Bosea vaviloviae: one gene and its partners. The protein of the gene in region 2 binds, or shares a complex with, the protein of the main gene of each other region. Links are inferred from orthologs where the notes say so. Each region holds a gene or a part of one and is shown on either strand. Other genes may lie near its edges. The genes, in order: secA, secY and secG.

Evidence for each region.
Region 1: the proteins of secY (region 2) and secA are in contact, whole or in part, in a crystal structure (PDB 3DIN), measured with the Thermotoga maritima proteins. The link is inferred for Bosea vaviloviae from one-to-one orthologs. Residues at the interface, in WP_004081795.1 of Thermotoga maritima: Glu108, Gly109, Glu110, Glu111, Ala236, Glu237, Arg238, Arg239, Ile240, Thr241, Ile242, Gln243, Tyr244, Ala245, Arg246, Arg247, Val248, Thr249, Gly250, Arg251, Arg252, Val253, Tyr254, Gly256, Ala257, Ser258, Thr259, Tyr260, Leu261, Pro262; in WP_004082002.1 of Thermotoga maritima: Glu261, Ala262, Arg263, Lys300, Ala301, Arg302, Thr303, Ile304, Ile305, Leu323, Tyr324, Asp325, Pro326, Val329, Ser330, Tyr333, Ile336, Lys340, Phe345, Val349, Glu363, Phe364, Tyr374, Ser375, Gly376, Gly377, Glu393, Ile395, Thr482, Ser483.
Region 3: secY (region 2) and secG share a complex: the UniProt entries of both Escherichia coli proteins name them as parts of the sec protein translocase complex. The link is inferred for Bosea vaviloviae from one-to-one orthologs.

What each region holds. Positions count from the first base shown.
Region 1 is NZ_CP017147.1:288,449-296,407, reverse strand. Bases 513-3,875 are described here. They hold secA (preprotein translocase subunit SecA), read left to right. Parts: upstream 513-897; coding sequence 898-3,675; downstream 3,676-3,875. Other genes in these bases: BHK69_RS01390 (peptidylprolyl isomerase), read right to left, coding at 513-521. In the rest of the region: more of BHK69_RS01390, read right to left, coding at 1-512; BHK69_RS01380 (hypothetical protein), read left to right, coding at 3,979-4,611; BHK69_RS01375 (hypothetical protein), read left to right, coding at 4,792-5,280; BHK69_RS01370 (SPFH domain-containing protein), read left to right, coding at 5,365-6,345; BHK69_RS01365 (NfeD family protein), read left to right, coding at 6,354-6,803; serA (phosphoglycerate dehydrogenase), read left to right, coding at 7,020-7,959. UniProt on the Escherichia coli protein: Required for protein export, interacts with the SecYEG preprotein conducting channel.
Region 2 is NZ_CP017147.1:5,025,037-5,030,331, forward strand. Bases 451-3,447 are described here. They hold secY (preprotein translocase subunit SecY), read right to left. Parts: upstream 2,620-3,447; coding sequence 1,282-2,619; downstream 451-1,281. Other genes in these bases: rpsM (30S ribosomal protein S13), read right to left, coding at 451-463; BHK69_RS23035 (adenylate kinase), read right to left, coding at 704-1,282; rplO (50S ribosomal protein L15), read right to left, coding at 2,714-3,211; rpmD (50S ribosomal protein L30), read right to left, coding at 3,225-3,419; rpsE (30S ribosomal protein S5), read right to left, coding at 3,430-3,447. In the rest of the region: more of rpsM, read right to left, coding at 95-450; more of rpsE, read right to left, coding at 3,448-3,990; rplR (50S ribosomal protein L18), read right to left, coding at 4,163-4,528; rplF (50S ribosomal protein L6), read right to left, coding at 4,534-5,067; rpsH (30S ribosomal protein S8), read right to left, coding at 5,101-5,295. UniProt on the Escherichia coli protein: The central subunit of the protein translocation channel SecYEG. Consists of two halves formed by TMs 1-5 and 6-10.
Region 3 is NZ_CP017147.1:4,398,930-4,408,922, forward strand. Bases 4,426-7,123 are described here. They hold secG (preprotein translocase subunit SecG), read right to left. Parts: upstream 6,125-7,123; coding sequence 5,726-6,124; downstream 4,426-5,725. Other genes in these bases: pyrG (CTP synthase), read right to left, coding at 4,426-5,445; tpiA (triose-phosphate isomerase), read right to left, coding at 6,271-7,032. Outside these bases: BHK69_RS20090 (VOC family protein), read right to left, coding at 1-768; BHK69_RS20095 (glutathionylspermidine synthase family protein), read right to left, coding at 865-2,034; BHK69_RS20100 (DUF1190 domain-containing protein), read right to left, coding at 2,036-2,650; BHK69_RS20105 (DUF350 domain-containing protein), read right to left, coding at 2,664-3,065; BHK69_RS31600 (GFA family protein), read left to right, coding at 3,216-3,593; more of pyrG, read right to left, coding at 3,817-4,425; BHK69_RS20125 (peptidylprolyl isomerase), read left to right, coding at 7,222-9,135; trpE (anthranilate synthase component I), read left to right, coding at 9,138-9,993. UniProt on the Escherichia coli protein: Subunit of the protein translocation channel SecYEG. Overexpression of some hybrid proteins has been thought to jam the protein secretion apparatus resulting in cell death; while this may be true it also results in FtsH-mediated degradation of SecY.

The DNA of each region.
Region 1 (7,959 bases), 4.7 Mb from region 2 along the record:
GGATCCTTGGAGAGTTCGGCTGCGACCTTGGCGAAATCCTCGCCCTTCTTGACGCGCTCGGTGGCCGTCTTGGCCTGGGCCTCGTCCTCGACCAGGATATGGCGCGCGTGGATCTCCTCCTCGGGCGGCAGCGCCTTGACGGTGTCGTCGAACAGCTTCTTGGCGGCTTCCGGGGTCGCGGCCTTCTTGGCCTCGCGCTGGAGATATTCGTCGAGCAGGACCTTGTCGCGGTTATAGGCGAGGCGGGCGGCGAAATCGGGGCCGTCGGCGACCTTGGCGTCGGTGGCGGCCTTGGCGCCGAGCTTGAGGTCGACGAGATAATTCACCACCTCGTCGCGCTTGCGCTCCTCGGGAACCTGCGCCAGTCGCTCGCCGAGATCCTCCGTCGCCAGCGCGACGTCGCGCTCGGTAATGGCGATGCCGTTGACCTTGGCCACGATCTTGTCGGCCTGGGCCAGCGCGGCGGGTGTCGCGGCGAGCACGAAACCGAGAGACATCATGGCGAGACGTGACAGCGTCATCGGGTCAAACCTTCCGCAAGCAGCAAAAACCGGTCATTTGCGCTGCACTGCCAGTTGAACGCGGCAAAGGCAAGGCAGCTGCGCGGTTTAAGGCTTTCGCGGCGCGATGCTGTGCCGGCCTTTGCGCGGCTTACGCAGTTCGATGGCGCCGCTCCCTTGGAACCGCGCGACGAAAACCCCACATCGGTTGCGAATTCCGCCGCCGGCCAAGGCTCGTGCTTGGCGCAAACAAGGCTCGCACTTGGTGCAAAGCGGTGCTGGACCCCGCCCCCGCACGCGTCTAAACACGCGGTCGAATTGAGAATTATCGGGCTTTCGCCCGCGCGCGGGTCACCGCGGACGCAAGGCGAAAGCTGCACTATCGAAAGGCCCAACAATGCTTGGCGCGCTCGCAAAGAAACTCTTCGGCTCGTCGAATGATCGGCGGGTCAAGGGCTATGGCCCTCGTGTCGCGGCGATCAACGCGCTCGAAAACGAGATTGCCGCACTCAGCGACGAGGCCTTGCAGGCGCGCACCGCCGAGTTCCGCCAGCAGCTCGCCAATGGCGCCAAGCTCGACGATCTCTTGGTGCCGGCCTTCGCCACGGTGCGCGAAGCGGCCAAGCGCGTGCTCGGCCAGCGGCCCTATGACGTGCAGCTTGTCGGCGGCATGGTGCTGCATGAGGGCGCCATCGCCGAGATGAAGACGGGCGAGGGCAAGACGCTGGTCGCGACCCTGCCGACCTATCTCAATGCGCTCGAAGGCAAGGGCGTGCATGTCGTCACGGTCAACGATTACCTAGCCCGCCGCGACGCGGAATGGATGGCCAAACTCTACAACTTCCTCGGCCTTTCCGTCGGCATCATCGTCCATGGCATCGACGATGAGGAGCGCCAGCGCGCCTATGCCAGCGACATCACCTACGGCACCAACAACGAATTCGGCTTCGACTATCTGCGCGACAACATGAAATACGAGGTCGCGCAGATGTCCCAGCGCGGCCACCATTTCGCGATCGTCGACGAGGTCGACTCGATCCTGGTCGACGAGGCGCGCACGCCGCTGATCATCTCCGGCCCGCTCGACGACAAGTCCGATCTCTATGTCGCCATCGACAAGATCCTGCCGGGGCTGGTGGCCGGGGATTTCGAGGTCGACGAGAAGCAGCGTGCCGTCTCGCTGACGGAGGCCGGCAACGAGCATATCGAGGAGCTGCTGCGCGAGGCCGACCTGCTGAAGGAGGGCGATCTCTACGACGCCCAGAACGTCACGCTGGTCCACCACGTCAACCAGGGCCTGCGGGCGCATTCGCTGTTCCAGCGCGACAAGGACTACATCGTCCGCAATGACGAGGTCGTCATCATCGACGAGTTCACCGGCCGCATGATGCCGGGCCGGCGCTATTCGGAAGGCTTGCACCAGGCGCTCGAAGCCAAGGAGCACGTCACCGTCCAGCCCGAGAACGCGACGCTGGCCTCGATCACCTTCCAGAACTATTTCCGGCTCTATTCCAAGCTCGCCGGCATGACCGGCACGGCTTCGACCGAGGCCGACGAGTTCTTCGAGATCTACAAGCTCGAAGTGGTCGAGATTCCGACCAATGTCCCGGTCGCCCGCAAGGACGAGGATGACGAGGTCTACCGCACCTTCGAGGAGAAGGTCCGCGGCGTCATCCGCGAGATCAAGGCGGCACAGGAGAGCGGCCAGCCCATGCTGGTCGGCACGACCTCGATCGAGCGCTCGGAGCTCGTCGCCGAGATGCTGGCGAAGGAAGGCTTCAAGCAGATCGATTTCAGCGACCCCAGCGGGCTGGAGCCGATCTACGCCGCCGCCCGCGCCGGCAAGCCCTCGAACGCCTTCGCCGTGCTGAACGCCCGCTTCCACGAGCTGGAGGCCTATATCGTGGCGCAGGCCGGCGTGCCCGGCGCCATCACCATCGCCACCAACATGGCCGGCCGCGGCACCGATATCCAGCTCGGCGGCAATGCCGAGATGCGCATCAATCACGATCTCGCCGGCATGGCGGAAGGGCCGGAGCGGGAAGCCGAGGCGAACCGCATCCGCGCCGAGGTGATCGACTTCAAGCAGCGCGTGATCAAGGCCGGCGGGCTCTACATCGTCGGCACCGAGCGCCATGAGAGCCGCCGCATCGACAACCAGCTGCGTGGCCGCGCCGGCCGCCAGGGCGATCCGGGTCGGTCCAAGTTCTTCCTGTCGCTGCAGGACGACCTGATGCGCATCTTCGGCTCCGACCGGATGGACGGCATGCTGCAGAAGCTCGGCCTCAAGGAGGACGAGGCGATCGTCCATCCCTGGATCAACAAGGCGGTCGAGAAGGCGCAGGGCAAGGTCGAGGCGCGCAACTTCGACGTCCGCAAGAACATCCTGAAATACGACGACGTCATGAACTCCCAGCGCAAGGTCGTGTTCGAGCAGCGCCGCGACTTCATGCGCCAGCCGACCGTGCGCGAGACCATCGACGACATGCGCCAGGGCGTCGCCGAGGATCTCGTCGGTCGTCATATCCCCGAGGAGGCCTATCCGGAGCAGTGGGACACCGCCGCGCTCAAGGAAGGCGTGATGCAGTTCCTCAATCTCGATCTGCCGATCGAGGATTGGGCGAAGGAAGAGGGCATCGCCGATACCGAATTGCGCGAGCGCATCCGCAAGATCGCCGACGAGGATTACGCGGCTCGCATCGAGCGCAACACCGAAGAGGTGATGACCTATGTTGAGAAGCAGGTGCTGCTGCAGACGCTCGACCATCTCTGGCGCGAGCATCTCGTCACGCTCGATCATCTCCGCCAGGTCATCGGCTGGCGCGGCTATGCTCAGCGCGATCCGCTGAACGAGTACAAGCAGGAGGCCTTCGAGCTGTACGACTCGCTGACCGACCGCCTGCGCGAACAGGTCACCGGCAATCTGATGCGCATCGAGGTGCGTTTCGACGCGCCGGAGGAACCGGGCAGCCTGCCACCGCAGGATGAAGCCGGTTCCGGCTTCGGCGGCGATTACGGCGCGGCCGGCCTGCAATATGCCGCGATCGAGGGCGACACGGCCGTGCTCGACCGCAACCCGACCGACCCGGCGAGCTGGGGCAAGGTCGGCCGCAACGAGGCCTGCCCCTGCGGCTCCGGCAAGAAATACAAGCACTGCCACGGCCAGTTCGTCTGAGGCGTGGTCGCTTCTCTTGCACGCGACGATACCCGGCTTCGTGCCGGGTATTTTCGTTGAATGGAGGGGTGGAGCAGAGCGCTGCGAAGCGTGAGTGCTAGGTCTGGCCGAAATATTCTATCGTGCTTCCTTTCTCATTGGAGCTCGCACCTCTTGATGCAGGTCGGCGGAGGCAGATCAACGGCAGCGGGGTCAGGGCAGCGCCTGCGGCTTTTGGCCTTGCCGACCGAGCGTGGATCGTCGAAGCGCAGCCGGAACAGCCTCGTCCGGCAGATCTTCCGCCTCCCTCAGCGAGAGAGCCATATGTCCTTTCCCGCCAGCGCTGGCGTCTTTGCCGGCCTTTCGGTTCTTGTTCTGGGCTCGGCTCATGCACAGCCATTGGACGACGTGCTGGAATGCTCCGGGCCGTTCGCGAAAGACATGGACGAGGCGGCGCTCGTCAAAGCATTCGGGGCCCAAAATTTCGTGCGTGCGGACATCGATATCGGCGAACTGACCACGGAACCCGGAACAGTCATCTTCCCAACGCACGCGAAGCGACGCATCGAAGTGTTGTGGCATGACATGAGCGAGAGGCGACGACCCCGTTCGATCACCGTAAGGCATGCATCCACCTGGACGATCGCGGCGCGGTTTCCCGATCAGCGACGGCTCACAGTCGGCACGCCTCTCGCTCAGGTGGAGGCGATCAACGGGAAGCCGTTTCTGCTTTTCGGGTTCGGGTGGGACAACGGCGGATATGCGGTTGGCTGGGAAGGTGGGGCGTTGAAGAATGCCGTCGCTTGCAACCTCTTCCTGCGCTTCGAGCCTGATCCCAAGGCAAAGGATAGCGCCCTGAGCAAAGCGTCAGGGGGCAAGCAGTTCAAGTCTTCAAGCCCTGCGATGCGCGCGGTCAGGCCCACGGTGTCGTCGATCTCGCTGGGCTGGCCCGAGTAGCGCAATTCGATGCCCGCTCTCCAGGCGCTCGCCAACCGCAGCGGAAACGCCGGCGGGTTTTGGCGTGTCGACCAGGATCAAGCGGGGCCTCTCTTGCAAGTATAGCGGTCCTTCCAGCATGTTCTTTTTTATGACAATGGAAAGATAATCAACCACGCTCTCTGGCGAGGGGCAAATTGTATGATCAAATTGTTATTTATCGGATTTTCAATTTCGGTTTTGAATACATCGGTTTTTATGTCTCGAGCCAGCGCTGAAGATGCGCCTCCAGATAAATGGGGATGGGAGTTGATGAATGATGGGCGCCTTGTTTATGGCGTTGAAAACAGTGACATTACGAAGTTTGTAGTGATCTTCTCAAAGAAGCGCAGTCGAGTAGAAATTCTGATCGATATCAGGCCGAAGGCCGGAAAATTCGGAGACAAAACTCCGATCAGTTTTCAGACTGGAATTGAGAAGCGGCATTATACCGCCGTGTTAACGGAACTCGATGGGATTAGCGGTACTGATGTCGAACTCAGTATCCCGCTTTCGGCAAAGCTTTTCGACCTGCTTGAAGGCGGTGAAACGATCCTCGCCCAGGTCGAGGGCGCGCAGGTGCGGTTGCCGCCCTTCGGCACCCAGCGTGCAGAGGCTTCACGCGCTTTCAGGAAGAACTGCGCAGGCTGAACCCTCGCCCTTGCATCAGCCCGTCGCAATCGTCAGGTTGCATTCGCACCGCAGTTGCAACGACTCGATTGGGAGACGGCTCGGATGGTTGTAATGACGGGCGCGAATATAGCCATCCTTCTCCTTGTCGGTATCGTCATCCTCGGGCTTGCGCTTGGCGTGCGCACCGTGCCGCAGGGCTACAACTATACCGTCGAGCGCTTCGGCCGCTATTCGCGCACGCTCAGCGCGGGGCTCGGCCTGATCTGGCCGTTTTTCGACCGCATCGGCCACAAGGTGAATGTCATGGAGCAGGTGCTCGACATTCCTTCGCAGGAGGCGATCACCAAGGACAATGCCGGCGTGCGCATCGACGCCGCTGCCTTCTACCAGGTGCTCGACGCTGCCAAGGCCAGCTACGAGGTCTCCTCGCTCGGCCAGGCCCTGATGATCCTGACGATGACCAATATCCGCACCGTGGTCGGCTCGATGGACCTCGACCAATTGCTCTCCCATCGTGATGAGATCAATGAGCGGCTGCTCAGGGTGATGGACGCCGCCGCCTCGCCCTGGGGCGTCAAGGTCACGCGCATCGAGATCCGCGACATCCTGCCGCCGGCCGATATCGCCGGCGCGATGAACCGGCAGATGAAGGCCGAGCGCGAGAAGCGCGCCGCGGTGCTGGAGGCGGAAGGCCTGAGGCAGGCCGAGATCCTCAAGGCCGAGGGCCAGAAGCAGTCGCAGATCCTCGCCGCCGAGGGCCGCAAGGAAGCCGCTTTCCGCGACGCCGAGGCGCGCGAGCGCTCGGCCCAGGCCGAGGCGTCCGCGACCGCCATGGTCTCGGAAGCGATCAGCAAGGGCGATATCCAGGCGGCGAACTTCCTCATCGCCGAGCGCTATACCGACGCGCTGAAGGCGATCGCCTCCGCCCATAACAGCAAGGTGGTGATCGTGCCGATCGAGGCGGCCGCGCTTGCAGGGACTGTCGGCGGCATCGCGCAACTGACCCGCGCGGTCTTCGGCGAGGAGGCGGTCGCGACGCGCCGCGCCGCTTCGGTTCCGCCGTCCGGCCGCACGAACGGGTGAGGCCGGTCATGCTGCTGGACTGGTTTTCCTCGCTTGGCGGCTGGAGTTGGGTCGTGCTCGGCCTCGTGCTGATCGGCGGCGAATTGCTGGCGCCGGGCGTGTTCCTGATCTGGCTCGGCCTCGCCGCGCTGCTGACGGGCGTCGTCGCCGGGCTTTTGGGCATCGGCTGGCAGAGCGCGGCGCTGGTGTTCGCGGCGCTTTGCGTCGTCAGCGTGCTCGCCGGGCGACGCCTGACGCTGCGCAAGGACGAGGAGCCCGATGCCGCGACGGGCCTCAACGATCGCGGCCGCCAGCTCATCGGCAAGGTTTTCCGATTGGAGGCGACGATGACCGGCGGCGAGGGCCGCATCCGCGTCGGCGATTCCTCCTGGCGCGTCACCGGCCCGGAATTGCTGGCGGGCAGCGACATCAAGGTGGTGCGGGTCGAGGGCGCGACGCTTGTGGTCGAGAAGGCCTGAGCGTCATTGCGAGCACCCGGGTTTTGCCTTGCAAGCCCGAGTACAGGCTCCGCGAAGCAATCCAGGAGGGCTCGCTCGACGGCTCCTAGATTGCTTCGCTTCGCTCGCAATGACGCTGAGGGTGCGACAGTGTGTAGGACAGGGAGCGCAGGAATCCGGTTGTGTCATGCGGCAGCGGGTCTATAGCGAACGCTCCGTCGCCAGCCCGATCGTTCCATGACACTCCGCACGCAACGCCTGTCCCTCTCCAAGGACCGCATCAAGGTCCTGCTTCTGGAGGGCATCAATGATTCCGCCGCCGATCTGATGGTCCAGGCCGGCTATACCAATATGGTCCGCCTGCCCAAGGCGCTCGACTATGATGCGCTGCTCAAGGCCGTCGAGGGCGTGCATGTGCTCGGCATCCGCTCGCGCACGCAGCTCACGGAGCCGGTCTTCGCCCAGGCGAGCCGGCTCTTCGCGGTCGGCTGCTTTTCCGTCGGCACCAATCAGGTCGATCTGCAGGCGGCGCGCGGGCGCGGCGTGCCGGTCTTCAACGCGCCCTTCTCGAACACCCGCAGCGTCGCCGAATTGACGATCGGCGAGATCGTCATGCTGTTGCGCAAGATCACCGACCGTTCGGTCTCGGCGCATGGTGGCGGCTGGGACAAATCCGCGAACGGATCCTTCGAGGTGCGCGGCAAGGTGCTGGGTATCGTCGGCTACGGCAATATCGGCAGCCAGCTCTCGACGCTCGCCGAGGCGATGGGCATGCGGGTGATCTATTTCGATCAGACCGACCGCCTGCGCCATGGCAACACCGAACCGGTCGACAGCCTCGCCGAGTTGCTCGGCAATGCCGACATCGTCTCGCTGCATGTACCGGAGACGCCGGCGACGCATGGCATGATCGGGGCCGAGCAGATCGCGCAGATGCGGCCGGGCAGCTATCTCATCAACAATTCGCGCGGCACGGTGGTCGATCTCGAGGCGCTGGCCGTGGCCTTGCGCGAGGGCCGGCTTGCGGGCGCAGCCGTCGACGTCTTCCCGGTCGAGCCCGCCTCCAATGCCGACCGTTTCGTCTCGCCGCTGCAGGGCCTGCCCAATGTCATCCTCACCCCTCATGTCGGCGGCTCGACCGAGGAGGCGCAGGAGCGCATCGGCGCTGAGGTTGCGC
Region 2 (5,295 bases):
CCAGGCGCTGGGGAGTAGAAAAGCGAATGGCGAGTGGCGAATAGCGAACGGATCAAATCCACTCGCCACTCGCCATTTCGCTATTCGCCCGAAATTACTTCTTCTTGCCGGCGATCGGCTTCGCCTTGCCCTTGCGGGTACGGGCGTTGGTGTGCGTGCGCTGGCCGCGAACCGGCAGCGAGCGGCGATGGCGCAGGCCGCGATAGCAGCCGAGATCCATCAGACGCTTGATGTTCATCGAGACTTCACGGCGCAGATCGCCCTCGACGAGGTAGTCGCGGTCGATCGTCTCGCGGATCTGCAGGACTTCGGCGTCGGTCAGCTGGTTGACCCGGCGCTCATCAGCGATGCCGACCTTGGAGCAGATCTCCTTGGCCTTCTGGGCGCCGATGCCGTGGATGTACTGCAAGCCAATGACGACGCGCTTGCCGGTGGGAATGTTGACGCCCGCGATACGAGCCATGGTCTCTTCTCCATGTCGGCCGAGACGCCCGATGGCGCGACGGCGGTGAAAAATAACCTCGCGCCGGTGGAGGCCGGCCTCTGCGAGGCGTTGAAACGGTCACATGCGTAAACGCGACGCCGTCCCCTCTTGCGAAGGTGTCGGCATCGCTGCATGAAACCGGAAGTCGGGTCGTTAGTCGCTTGAGCGCAACGAGTCAACCCGCCGCGACCAAGAATCGTGCCAAAGCAAAAATCAGTATCAGGCCAAGGCCTTCTCGATCGCCGCAGTCACGGCGTCGATCGGCTGCATGCCGTCGATATCGGTCAGTTGCCCACGCTTGGCGTAATAGGGCGCGACGACCGCGGTATCGCGATTATAGGCCTCGAGCCGGGTCTTGAAGACCTCAGGATCGTCGTCCTTGCGCACCGGCTGCCCGGCCGCCCTCGCCTCTTCGGCGCGCTTGACGATGCGGTCGACGAGCTTGGTCTGGTCGACCTTGAGCTCCAGCACCTTGTCGAGCTTGAGCCCTTTGGACGCCAGCATCGCGTCGAGCGCCTCTGCCTGAGCCAAGGTGCGCGGGAAGCCGTCGAGGATGAAGCCCTTCTTGGCATCCGCATGCTCGATTCGCTCGGCGACGATGCCGATGACGATATCGTCCGAAACCAGCGCGCCGGAATCCATCACCGACTTCGCCTTGATGCCGATCGGCGTACCGGCGGCGACGGCAGCGCGCAGCATGTCGCCCGTGGAAAGCTGAGGAATGCCGTGCGCTTCGACGATACGCGCCGCTTGAGTGCCCTTACCCGCCCCCGGCGGCCCCAAGAAAATCAATCGCATCAGCGCTTCGCCCCTCGCAGCTTGGCCTTCTTGACCAGCCCCTCATACTGATGGGCCAGCAAATGTCCGTGAACCTGCGCCACGGTATCCATCGTCGTCGTCACCACGATCAGCAACGACGTGCCGCCCAGGAGAATGATCGGTATCTGGGCATAGGTGATCATGAACTCGGGGATAAGGCAGACGATAGTCAAATAGCCGGCTCCGAGCACGGTGATGCGCGTCAGCACCCGGTCGATATGCTCGGCGGTGCGCTCGCCCGGGCGGATGCCGGGCATGAAGCCGCCATGCTTCTTGAGATTGTCGGCCGTCTCCACCGGATTGAACACGATCGCGGTGTAGAAGAAGCAGAAGAAGATGATCAGCGCCGCATAGAGGAACATGAACAGCGGCCGGCCATGGGCCAGATAGGTCGCGATCACCGACAGGAGGCCCGTGCCGCCCGAGGCCTGCGAGAAGCTCGCGATCGTGGTCGGCAGCAGCAGCAGCGAGGACGCGAAGATCGGCGGAATCACGCCGGCCGTGTTGAGCTTCAGCGGCAGGAACGAGGTCTGGCCCTCATACATCCGGTTGCCGACCTGGCGCTTGGGATAGTTGATCAGGAGCCGGCGCTGGGCGCGCTCCATGAAAACGCAGAAGGCGATGACACAGATCGCCATCACCAGGATCAGCAGCAGCAGGCCGGTCGAGATCGCGCCCTGGCGGCCGAGTTCGAGGGTCTGGGCAAGCTGCGACGGGAATTCGGCGATGATGCCCGAGAAGATGATCATCGAGGTGCCGTTGCCGATGCCACGGCTGGTGATCTGCTCGCCGAGCCAGAGCAGGAACATCGTGCCGCCGACCAGCGTGATCGTGGTCGAGAGCAGGAAGAACGGACCCGGCTCCAGCACGAGATTGCCCGAGCCCTGCAGGCCGACGCCGATGCCATAAGCCTGGAAGACCGCGAGAACCAGCGTCAGGTAGCGCGTGTACTGGTTCAGGACCTTGCGGCCCTGCTCGCCTTCCTTCTTCAGCGCCTCGAAGGTCGGGATCACGCTGGAGAGCAGCTGCACGATGATCGAGGCCGAGATGTACGGCATGATCGCAAGCGCGAAGATCGCGAGCCGGCCGACCGCGCCGCCGGAAAACATGTTGAACAGGCCAAGCACGCCGGACTGGGACTGCTTGAACAGATCCGAGACGGCGTCGGGATTCATCCCGGGCAGCGGGACATAGGTGCCGAGCCGGTAGATGATCAGCGCGCCGAGCGTGAACCAGATGCGTTTCTTCAGCTCATCCGCCTTGGCGAACGCGCCGAAATTCAGGTTTGAAGCAAGCTGTTCAGCCGCCGATGCCATGCGTCCGGTCCTTGGATGGTATCATAAACAGTCAAACGGCGGCCTGGGCTTCTGGCCCGGCCGCCGTTCGCAAACGCTCATGTAAGAGCTTGGCTCACGCCTGTGAAGCGGCAGGCGCCAGGATCTTCGCAGGCGCCAGGATCTTCACCGAACCGCCGGCCTTCTCGATGGCGGCAACCGCCGACTTCGACGCACCGGCCACCTCGAAGGCGAGCTTCGCCTTGAGTTCGCCGACGCCCAGGATCTTGACGCCGTCGGTCGCCTGACGGGTGATCACGCCGGCGGCGACAAGCGCCTCGATCGTGACCGCGCCCTTGGCGTCGAGCTTGCCGGCTTCGACTGCCTGCTGGATTCGGCCGAGATTGACCTCGTTCAGATCCTTGGAGAACAGGTTGTGGAAGCCACGCTTGGGCAGGCGGCGATAGAGCGGCATCTGGCCGCCTTCGAAGCCCTTGACCGCCACGCCGGCACGAGCCTTCTGGCCCTTGACGCCGCGTCCGCCGGTCTTGCCCTTGCCGGAGCCGATACCGCGGCCGACACGGATGCGCGACTTATGCGCGCCTTCGTTGTCACGAATGTCTGTGAGTTTCATCGGACGATTCCCCTCACTTCACGTCGATGACGCGGACGAGGTGCCTGACCTTGTCGATCATGCCACGCACGGAGGGCGTGTCGACCAGGGTCGAGCGCCGGCGGATCTTGTTCAGGCCAAGACCGATCAGGGTCTGGCGCTGCGAAGCCTCGCGGCGGATCGGGCTACCGATCTGCTCGACGACGACGGTGGTTTCAGCTTTTGCCATGATCCCACCCTCACACTTCGGCCGCGGCATCGGTGCCAGCATCGCGACGACGCGTCTGCAGGGCCGAAACCTTCAGGGACCGACGCGCGGCGACGCCGCGCGGGCTGTCCTCGTTCTTCAGCGCGTCGAACGTCGCGCGGACGAGGTTGTAGGGGTTCGAGGAGCCGAGCGACTTCGACACCACGTCCTGCATGCCGACCGCCTCGAAGACGGCGCGCATCGGGCCGCCGGCGATGATGCCGGTACCGGCCGGGGCAGCGCGCAGCACGACCTTGCCAGCGCCGTGACGGCCCTGGACATCGTGATGGAGCGTGCGGCCTTCGCGCAGCGGAATGCGGACGAGACCACGCTTGGCGGCCTCAGTCGCCTTACGGATCGCTTCCGGCACTTCGCGGGCCTTGCCGTGGCCGAAGCCGACGCGGCCCTTCTGATCGCCGACGACGACGAGCGCGGCGAAGCCGAAGCGACGCCCACCCTTCACCACCTTGGCGACGCGGTTGATGTGGACCAGCTTGTCCACGAATTCCGAATCGCGCTCTTCGCGATCGCGGTCACGAGGTTCTCTCGCCATTTTAGTCCTCTTACTTGCGCGGACGACGCTCCAAGGCGTTCGCCGCTCGCTCGAGCGTTCCGGATGGAACGACGTTGAAGCGTGCCCTGCGAGAGTGGATTCCACATCTCGACAGGAACACGCTCAGTTCTTCAGCTTTCGTCCGGCCGTTTCCGGCCGAACGGAATGCGCGTCAGAAGTTCAGGCCGCCCTCGCGGGCCGCCTCGGCCAGCGCCTTGACGCGGCCGTGATACATGTAGGAACCGCGATCGAAGACCACGTCCTTCACACCCGCCTTGACGGCGCGCTCGGCGATCAGCTTGCCGATCGCGGTCGCGGCCTCGACATTCGCACCCGACTTGATGTCGGCGCGGATGTCCTTGTCCAGCGACGAAGCCGAAGCGAGAGTGACCCCCTTCGTGTCGTCGATGACCTGGGCGTAGATCTGCTTGCCGGTGCGGTGCACCGACAGGCGAGCGCGGCCATTGGCGACCGCCTTGATGGCGCGGCGGACGCGAGCCCGACGGCGCGCAGTGTTTTCTGTCTGCTTGCTGCTCATGGCGCTTACTTCTTCTTCCCTTCCTTGCGGAAGATGAATTCGCCGGCGTACTTGACGCCCTTGCCCTTATAGGGCTCGGGGCCGCGATAATCGCGGATCTCGGCGGCGGTCTGGCCGACCACCTGCTTATCGATGCCGGTGATCACGATTTCGGTCGGCTTCGGCGTGACGATCGCGACACCTTCCGGGATCGGATAGTCGATGTCGTGGCTGTAGCCGAGCGACAGCTTGAGCACCTTGCCATTGACGGCGGCCTTGTAGCCGACGCCGTTGATCTCGAGCTTCTTCTCGAAACCCGTGGTGACGCCCAGCACCAGATTGGCGACACGAGCACGCGAGGTGCCCCAGAGCGAGCGAGCACGCTTGGTCTGCGAGCGCGGCTGGACGGCGATGGCGCCATTGTCCATGGCGACCGAGACGTCCTCCGGCACCTCGAAGGAGAGTTCCCCCTTCGAGCCCTTGATCTTGACGAGCTGGCCGGCGACGTTGGCGGTGACGCCAGCGGGAACCGGAACAGGCTTCTTACCGATACGAGACATTGGATTTCTCCTGAAAATGAGCGGCGCGGAAGGTCAGAAGACCTTGCAAAGCACTTCGCCGCCCACGTTCTGCTCGCGGGCAAGATGATCGGGCATCACACCCTTCGGCGTCGAGATGATGGTCACGCCAAGGCCATCGGCCACGCGCGGCATCGTCTCCACCGAAGAATAGACGCGGCGGCCGGGCTTCGACACACGGGAGATCGACCGGATGACCGGCTGCCCCTC
Region 3 (9,993 bases), 620 kb from region 2 along the record:
GAGATCCGCCACCGTCACGCAAAATCCGAGGAAGCGCGCCGGCGTCGGGTCGGGCTCGACATGGTAGATCGCACTCGCGGCCTCGCCGTCGAGCACGTCGATGCGACCGCGCGGCAGGTCCAGGACGTAGTCCTCATTGCCCTCGAGGATTTCGGCCCCGCCGGTGAAGGCGGTGAGGAAGGCGCGGTGCTGCTCGGGCTCGTCCGTCACCAGGATCGCCGCAGACAGCCCGGTCGCGCCGTTCTCATGCTGCTGGAAGGCCGGATTCCAGAAATTCTGCGGCTCGTGCTGCTCGCAGACGAAGAAGCCGCATTCGGGCGCGGCGGCATCGTCGGCAAAGGCGAGCGAGAACGCGACGCGCACCTCCTCCCCGCTCGGGCGGCGCGCCTGCCGCTCGAAGAAGAAGGGCTCGAAGGCGCCGATGCCGGCGGCCTTGAAGGCGAGATTGTCGGCCTTGGCGTCCTGGCTTTCCAGAACCAGCATCGACATGCCCTCGCCGCGCTCCAGGGCATCGCGCACGAAAGCCCCGAAGGAGAAGCGACCCGGCGCAGGCTCCGGAATCGATTCGGCATCGCCGATGGTGATCAGCTCCAGGAAGGAGCCTGGAAACTGGACGATCCGATTCTGTGTGCCCCAGGGATGGCTGTTGCGTGCTCCAACCCGGAAGCCGAGCTTCTCATAGAACGCGCCGGCGGCGTCGAGATCGCGCACGCCGATGACGAGATGGTCGAGGCCGCGAGGGGCCGGGGCGGAGATGGGAGCAGGCATGGCGATGACTCGCAAGGCAGGAGGCTCGGACAGCTCCTTGTCTAGCAGGTCATCGGGCGCAGGTCATGGCGTGATGCAAGTCATGGTTCGATCAGCTCATGGCTCGATATAGTGCGGCAGGAAGCGCGAGGTATTCTTGGTGATCGGCGTCGTATCCTCGCGGATGCAGAGACCGCAGGCCTGCGAGGCGACGAGCCAGGAGCCGATCACCGCGTAGTTTCCATCGGACTGGAATAAATTGGTCGCGGCGTCCTGCAGGATGAAGCCCTCGGCGCCATAGGGACCGTCATCGCTGTCCAGCACCTTGCCGCGCTCCAGCAAGGTGATGTTGGCACCCTCGCGCGAATAGAGCGGCTTGCGAACCCGGCGCGGCGACAGGCTTTCGCAGCGAGGATCGCCCTCGAAGAAGGCCGGCAGCAGGTTGGGATGGCCGGGTTCCATCTCCCAGAGGCAAGCAAGCAAACCCTTGTTCGAGAGCAGTGACTTCCACGGCGGTTCGATGAACTGGCAGCGCGAGCCCGCGAGCGCGCTGGCATAGCGTTCGCGGAAGAGCCATTCCCAGGGGTAGAGCTTGAACAAGGTCTCGATCGGCACATTGGAGCCGTCGCAGAAGCGGCCATCGCTGAGCAGGCCGATTTCTTCGATGAAGGTGAAGCGGGCGTCGAGCCCGGCCTGCTTGGCGCAATCGAGCAGATAATCGACCGTGCCCTTGTCCTCGGCGCTCTCCTGCACGCAAGCGAGATGCAAGCGATAGGGCGACGGCGCGCGCAGCCCGGCAAGGGCTGCAATCAAGCGCTCATGCAATGAATTGAACTGGTCGCAACCGGCGGGCAAGCTGCCGTTCGCCATGGCGCGCTCAAGCCAGTCCCATTGCACGACACTCGATTCGAACAGGGCTGTCGGCGTGTCGGCATTATATTCGAGCAGCTTGGCCGGCCCCCGTCCGTCATAGGCCAGGTCGAGCCGGCCATAGAGATTGCGCTCGCCGCGCTGCCAGCTCTCACGGATGAAGGCCCATTGCGCGTCGGGAATGGCGAGCCGGGTCAGGACCGCGTCATCGTCGATCGCCTTCTCGATGAAGGCGAAGCAGAGCTGCTCGATCGCCTCGGTCGGCGCCTCGATATCGCGCTCGATCTCTTCCAGCGTGAAGGCATAGGCCGTGCGCTCGTCCCAATAGGTCGCGCCGTCAATGGTGTGGAAGGCAAAGCCGAGGCGCTCGACCTGGGCCTGCCAATCGGCGCGTGCTTCGAAGACGACGCGGCGCATCTCAGGACGAGGATGAGGAACTGAAGGAATGCGAGGTCGAGCCAAAGCCGCCGCGCGATGTCGTGCTCGTGCTCGCGACCCCACTGACGGTGCCGCTACGCGCCACCACAGCCGCGCCGGAGGTCGTCGAATAGGCGCGCGACGAGGAGCCGCTGCGGCCGCCATAGCTGCCTCCGCCGCTGCTGCTCGATGAGGAGCGGGCCTGCTGGCATTCCTGCGCCGGGCTGCCGGGCGGGCAGGCCTGTTGTGTCGGCGGCAACAGGGGCTGTGCCGCTCCGCCGCCCTGGCTGAGGCTGCGGGCGAGCATGATGCCTGCGAGTGCGGGGACAATGACCTGCGCTCCGTTCCAGACCGCGCTTCGGCACGAGCCTGAGCCATATTCGGTCTCGCAGGCGCTGGTGCTGGTGAATTTCTTCGCGTCACGCAAATGATTGGCCGTGGCCTCGTTGAAGCGCGCCTCGCATTGGCTCGACGAGAGCTGCCCTGCGGCGCGGCATTCGGCGAGGCTGTTATAGACGAAACTATCCTCCTGCGTGTCGTCGCCGGAATTGGCCCATATCGTCGCGACCAGGACGACGCCCGCCGCCGCCAGGCCAATCTGGGTCGAGCGCTTCATGCCCGCCTCCCCCTCAGGCCGTCATGCTGGCCGCAGCCAGCGTGCCGGAGATCACGGCAATGACGGCCAGCATCGCCGCCGAAGGCAGGCGATCTTCCTCGATCTTGCGCGAAAGCTCGGGGATCAGAATGCGCGCCAGCCCATAGGCGCCGAACTGGATGATCATCGCGGCGAGGCCCCAGAGCACGAGGTCGGGGATGCTGCTGGCCTGTGCGATTGCCTTTTCAAGCGGGATCGAGAAGCCGGTGACATTGCCGCCGAGCGCCACGGCCGCCGAGAGGTTGCCACCGCGGATCAGGGCAATCTCGTCATGGGCGGTCAAGCGCAGATAGACCGCAGCGAAACAGGCGATCAGCGCCACGCCAAGTGCGAAATAGAGCAGAAACGCGGGAAGCCCCGCCATCGAGATCGCCATGCCGCTCGCCCCCGGGCCGCAAGATTCAGTCCGGTGACTATACGTGAGTTGTGCCGCAACGCCAGTGCACCGAAGCTCGGACGATCTCGAAGTTCGGCGGGTCGTATAGACACCTTCCAAGCCCGGTCAGGATTGCGGTAGCTTGCCTTCATGAAGATACGCGCAGCCAGTTGTGCTTGTGGCCAGCTTCGCCTCAGTTGCGAGGGCGAGCCCGTCAGCGTTTCCCTGTGTCATTGTCTCGAATGCCAGAGACGGACTGGCAGTACTTATGGGATCGCCGCCTTCTTCCCACGCTCCAAGATCAGCATCTCGGGCGTTTTCTCGGATTACTCACGACCATCCGACAGCGGCTATGCGGTGATGCATCATTTTTGCCCCGGCTGCGGCAGCACGGTCTTCTGGGAACCAACGCGAAAGCCGGATGTAGTCGCCGTCGCCGTCGGAGCCTTCGCGGATCCGGCGTTCCCCGCCCCCACGAAGAGCGTTTATCGGGAACACCGGCATCCCTGGGTCGCCGCGCCTGAGTGAGGCGGCGGCGAGATGCATCGGCCCGAAAAGTGGGAACCGGTTTTCGGAACAAGCCGATGCAAGATCAAAACACTACAGCATCAGACCGAATACGATTTTCGGTCTGATGCTGTAGAACGTTTTCGAGTGAAGTGGATACCGGTTCGCGTGAAGACAACGCGTTGAAACAAAGCGCAGGAGCAATTGAACGATCCAATTGGATCGGAAATTGCTCCTGCCCGGTTCAGACCAGGCGGCTTTGCACGACAGCTGCCTCGACGAAGCTTGCGAAGAGCGGGTGCGGCTCGAAGGGACGCGACTTCAGCTCCGGGTGATACTGCACGCCGATGAACCAGGGATGGTCGGGATATTCGACTGTTTCCGGCAGCAGCCCATCGGGTGAGACGCCGCTGAACTTCAGCCCTTGCGCCTCGAGCCGCTCGCGATAGCTCATATTGACCTCGTAGCGATGGCGATGACGCTCGGAAATCTCGGTCCCGCCATAGATCTTGGCGATCTTGGTGTCGGGATCGAGGATCGAGGCATAGGCGCCAAGCCGCATGGTGCCACCGAGATTTCCGTCGGCCGCGCGCTGCTCGAGTTCATTGCCGCGCATCCATTCCGTCATCAGGCCAACGACGGGCTCCTCCGTCGGTCCGAACTCGCTGGAATTCGCCTTTTCGATATGGGCGAGCGAGCGGGCCGCTTCGATCACGGCCATCTGCATGCCGAAGCAGATGCCGAAATACGGCACCTTGTGCTGCCTGGCGAACGTCGCAGCCTTGATCTTGCCCTCCGCGCCGCGGTGACCGAAGCCGCCGGGCACGAGGATACCGTGGACATGCTCGAGGAAGGGCGTCGGGTCTTCCTTCTCGAAGACCTCCGATTCGATCCAGTCGAGATTCACCTTCACCCGGTTGGCGATGCCGCCATGCGTCAGCGCCTCGATGAGCGACTTATAGGCGTCCTTCATGCCGGTATATTTGCCGACGATGGCGATGGTGACCTCGCCCTCGGGGTTCTTCACCCGCTCGGAGATGCGCCGCCAGTTCGAGATGTCGGGTTCAGCGCTGGCATCCATGCCGAAGGCGGCCAGCACTTCGTTGTCGAGCCCCTCCGCATGGTAGGAAAGCGGCACGTCATAGATCGAAGCGACGTCCCTCGCCTCGATCACGGCGGTCTCGCGGACATTGCAGAACAAGGCGAGCTTGCGACGCTCCTCGCGCGGGATCTCGCGATCGGTGCGGCAGAGCAGGATGTCGGGCTGGATGCCGATCGAGCGCAATTCGGCGACCGAATGCTGGGTCGGCTTGGTCTTCAGCTCGCCTGCGGTCGGGATATAGGGCAGCAGCGTCAGGTGGATGAAGATGCACTGGCCGCGCGGCAATTGCTGGCTGGTCTGGCGGATCGCTTCCAGGAAGGGCAGGCTCTCGATGTCGCCGACCGTGCCGCCGACTTCCATCAGGACGAAATCATAGCCCTCATTGCCGGTGAGGATGAATTCCTTGATCGCATTGGTGACGTGCGGAACGACCTGGATCGTCGCGCCGAGATAGTCGCCACGGCGCTCCTTGGTCAGGATGTCCATGTAGATGCGACCGGTGGTGATGTTGTCACCCCGGTTGCAGGGCCGGCCGGTGAAGCGCTCGTAATGGCCGAGATCGAGATCCGTCTCGGCCCCGTCATCGGTGACGAAGACCTCGCCATGTTGATACGGGCTCATCGTGCCCGGATCGACATTGAGGTAGGGATCGAGCTTGCGCAGGCGGACCGTGTGGCCGCGCGCTTGAAGAAGAGCTGCGAGAGCCGCCGACGCCAGGCCTTTGCCAAGCGAGGACACCACGCCGCCGGTGATGAAAACATACCGCGTCATGGGAGGTCACCTTTAACGCCAAGGTTTCGATTCGCGAAGCGGGGCCGCGCAGGGCCGGTGTGCTTCACACGCTTGTCCACAGCCTGACGAGTCCAGCGACCCTCCAGGCTGTATTTGTCCGTCGGGCCTGATCCATCAGGGCCACTATAGCAGCGCACCCGGATCAGGCTCGGTGGGAGCGGCCGGTTTCCCGGCGACTTCCCGTCAAAAGAGAAGGGCCGGTTTCCCGGCGATTTCCCATCAAAAGAGAAGGGCCGGTTTCCCGGCCCCTGCCCTGTCGTCATTGCTGCGGCGCCGCGGGAGGCGTCGGCGGCTGCGAGCCGCCGCTCGGCCCTTGCAGTTGCCGCAATTGGTCGAGCACGCCGCCGGCATTGGGGGCGCTCGGACCAGTCGGGTTGACGGGCGCGCTCGTCGTGGGCGCGCCGTCGATGATCGAACGCTGCACGCGGCCGCGATTCGCCATCACCGCGAGCACGATCGAGGTCAGGAAGAAGGCTCCGGCCAGAATCGCCGTGGCGCGGGTCAGCGCGTTGGCCTGGCCGCGGCCGGTCATGAAGCCGCCCGCGCCGCCGCCGCCGGAGCCCATGCCGAGCCCGCCGCCTTCGGAGCGCTGCAGGAGGACGACGCCGACGAGTGCGACCACGATGATCAAATGGATGACGATGAGAACGTTCTGCATGGTCTCACGAAAATGGGTATGGAGCGGGCCGCCGCAAGAGCGCCCCGCCCCGTCTGCCCGTATCGGGCTTGTAGAGGTCGCGGCGCACATAGCACGCGTCTACGAAGCGCACCACCCGGCAAATCACGCTTGGCGACGCGCCGGACTCAGGCGCAGGCCCGCGCGATCGCCAGGAAGTCCTCGGCCTTGAGGCTCGCGCCGCCGACGAGCGCGCCATCGACATGGGCGACATTCATCAATTCCGCGGCGTTAGAGGGCTTGACCGAACCGCCGTAAAGCAGGCGAACGCTGGCAGCCACCCCTTTGCCGAGAAGCCGGCCGAGCTCTGTGCGGATCGCCTCATGCATTTCAGCGACATCGGCAGCCGTCGGGGTCAGGCCGGTGCCGATCGCCCAGACCGGCTCATAGGCGATGACGAGACCAGCCGCCGTCGAATCCTCCGGGACCGAGCCGCGCAGCTGCTTCTTGACGATCGCCAGCGCCTTGCCGGCCTCGCGCTCATCCTTGGTCTCTCCGACGCAGATGATCGGCACCAGCAGGGCGTCCCGCGCGGCTTGCGCCTTCGCCTTGACGATGGCGTTGGTCTCGCCATGGAGCGTGCGCCGCTCGGAATGGCCGACGATGGCGAAGCTCGCACCGGAATCGGCGAGCATCGCGGCCGAGACCTCGCCGGTGAAGGCGCCGCCGGCATTGGAGCTGCAATCCTGCCCGCCGGTTGCGATGCGCGATCCGATCAATGCGGCCGTCGTGGTATAGAGCAGGGTCGCGGGTGGGCAGACCGCGAGATCGACAACCGCCTTCAGCGCGGTGTCATAGCCCTTGGCGACCTCGACCGCGATGGCGAGATCGGCCTTCAGCCCGTTCATCTTCCAGTTGCCGGCCACCAGCGGCCTGATGTTGCGCGTCACGTCTCGCCTCCCAATATGCTGCGCCGGCTCTAGCAACGCCCGGCCCCTGCCGCAATCGCCCGGCACATCGCAGCACCGATCGACGCAGGAATGATTGCGAGTTGCGCAAGCGGTTCCTATAAGCGGCACCGACAAAAACCGGCGGCGCGCCCACTTGCGCCGCATCCGGACAGGAAAGACTTAAATTCAATGATGATGCAGGGCATCCGCAAGGCGGGTCAGAGTTTCCTCGGGAAGCTCATCATCAGCATAACATTCGGCTTCCTGATCCTGTCCTTTGCGATCTGGGGCATCGGCGACATCTTCCGCGGCTATGGCCGCAATGAAGTCGCTCGCGTCGGCAAGGTCGAGATCGGCCTCGAACAGATGCGCACGACCTATCAGAACGAGATCCAGACGCTGACCCGCCAGCAGCGCCGCCAGATCACGCCTGATATGGCGCGCGCGATCGGCCTCGACCGGCAGGTGCTGTCGCGGCTGGTGACGGAAGCGGTGCTCGACCAGACGGCGCAGGGCATGCGGCTCGCCGTATCCGACGAGACGATTCGCAACCTGATCTTTGACGATCCGACCTTCCGTGACGCGTCAGGCGCTTTCTCGCCGGCCCGTTTCAACGAATTGCTGCGCAACAACGGCTATACCGAGCAGGTCTATGTCCGCGAGCAGCGCGCCACGATCCTGCGCCAGCAGCTCGCCGAGATGGTCGTGGGCGCAGTCGCCGCGCCCGTGGCCCTGCAGGAGATCGGCCACCGCCTGCGCAACGAGAAGCGCAGCGTCACCTTCGCCCGCGTTCCGGTGAGCGCTGCCGGTGAGATCGCCGCGCCGACCGAGGCGCAGCTCAAGACTTTCTTCGACGAGCGCAAGGCCGCTTTCCGCGCGCCCGAATACCGCACCGCCAACATGCTCTCGATCTCGGCCGAGACGGTCGCCGATCCGGCCTCGGTCAGCGAGGACGACGCTAAGGCGCGCTACGAGCAGATCAAGGGCCAGCGCTTCAGCTCGCCCGAGACGCGCGCGATCCAGCAGATTGCCTTCCCGACGCCGGAAGAGGCGCAGGCCGCCAAGGCCCGCATCGACGGTGGCGAGACCTACGAGGCAGTGGCGACCCAGCGCAACGTCGCCGAGAAGGATCTCTCGCTCGGCACCTTCGCCAAGAGCCAGGTCTTCGATCCGGCCGTACGCGATGCCGCCTTCGCCCTGGCGCAAGGCGCGGTCAGCGCTCCGGTGACGAGCGCCTTCGGCCCTGTCCTGCTGCGCGTGACCGCGATCACGCCCGAGCGCGTACGCCCCTATGAGGAGGTCGCGGCCGAGCTGCGCAGCGAGATCGCGACCAGCCGCGCCACGAGCCTGATTACCGACCTGCACGACAAGATCGAGGATCAGCGCGCTGCCGCCAAGCCGCTGGCCGAGATCGCGAGCGAATTGAAACTGCCCCTGCGCACGCTCGGCCCCGTCGATGCAGGCCTGCGCAAGTCCGACGGCTCGACCGAGACGGCCGTGCCGGGAGGTGACGCGACCGTGCAGGCGATTTTCCGCTCGGATATCGGCGTCGACAACGAGGCGATCCGACTGCCGCGCGACACAGGCTATGTCTGGTTCGACCTGACCAAGATCGATCCCGGCCGCGCGCAGGGCTTCGACGAGGTCAAGGCGCAGGTCGAGGCGCAATGGCGCGCCGACGACGTCGCGAGCAAGCTCTCGACCAAGACGCGCGAACTCGTCGCGCAGCTCGACAAGGGCGAGGCCTTTGACGCAGCCGCTTCGGTCGCCGGGCTCACGATCGAAAAGGCCGCCGATCTCGGCCGGCAGGAGCAACGCCCCGAATTGCCGGCCAATGTGGTCAGCCTGATCTTCGGCACCGCTGTCGGCAAAAGCGGCGCGGCGTCCCTCGCCGATGGCGGGCGCGTGCTGTTCAAGGTCGATAGCGCGACTGTGCCGCCCTATGCCCGCACGACGCAGGAAGCGGAGAATTTCGCCCGCCTGCTCGCTTCGAGCATCAGCGAAGACGTCCTGTCGCAATATGTCGGCAAGCGGCAGTCGGAGCTCGGCGTCAGCGTCAACGAGGCCGCATTCCGTAACGCTACCGGCGGCGCGCAGAATTGACCATGCAAGCCGCTCTCGAACGCTTCGCGCAAAGCTATGAGGCCGGCACGGCGCAATTGCTGAGACAGGTGCTGGTCGGCGATTGCGAGACGCCGGTCGCCGCCTTCCTGAAGCTGCGGCACGCGACGACGGGCCCGGCCTTCCTGCTCGAATCGGTCGAAGGCGGAGCCGTGCGCGGGCGCTACTCGATGATTGGGCTCGAGCCGGACCTGATCTGGCGCTGCCATCACGGCGAGGCCGCCTTGTGCCGACCAGCGCTCGGCGACAGCTTCCTCACCGATCCGCGCCCGGCCTTCGAAAGCCTGCGCGCATTGCTGGACGAGAGCGCGATCCCCGACAGCGAAGGGGCGGAAGGCGAGAAGCTGCCGCCCATGGCCGCCGGCGTGTTCGGCTATCTCGGCTACGACATGGTGCGCCTGATGGAGCGCCTGGCCGAGCCGAAGGAGACCGGCACCGGCGTTCCCGACGCGATCCTGATGCGCCCGACGCTGATGGTCGTGTTCGATTCGGTGCGCGACGAGATCCATGTCGTGACCCCGGTGCGGACCCAGCCCGGCGTCGCGGCCCGCGCGGCCTATGAGCAGGCGCAGGAGCGGCTGGAGGCCGTGGTGATGGCGCTCGAAGGTTCGTTGCCGGCCGATGCCGCCATCGACATCGCCAATTTGCCGGAGCCGGCGATCGTCTCGAACACCAGCGAGGCGGATTTCCACGCCATGGTCGCCACCGCGCAGAACTATATCCGCGCCGGCGACATCTTCCAGGTCGTGCTGTCGCAGCGCTTCGAGGCGCCCTTCCAGCTGCCGCCCTTCGCGCTCTACCGGGCGCTGCGGCGGGTCAATCCGGCGCCGTTCCTGTGCT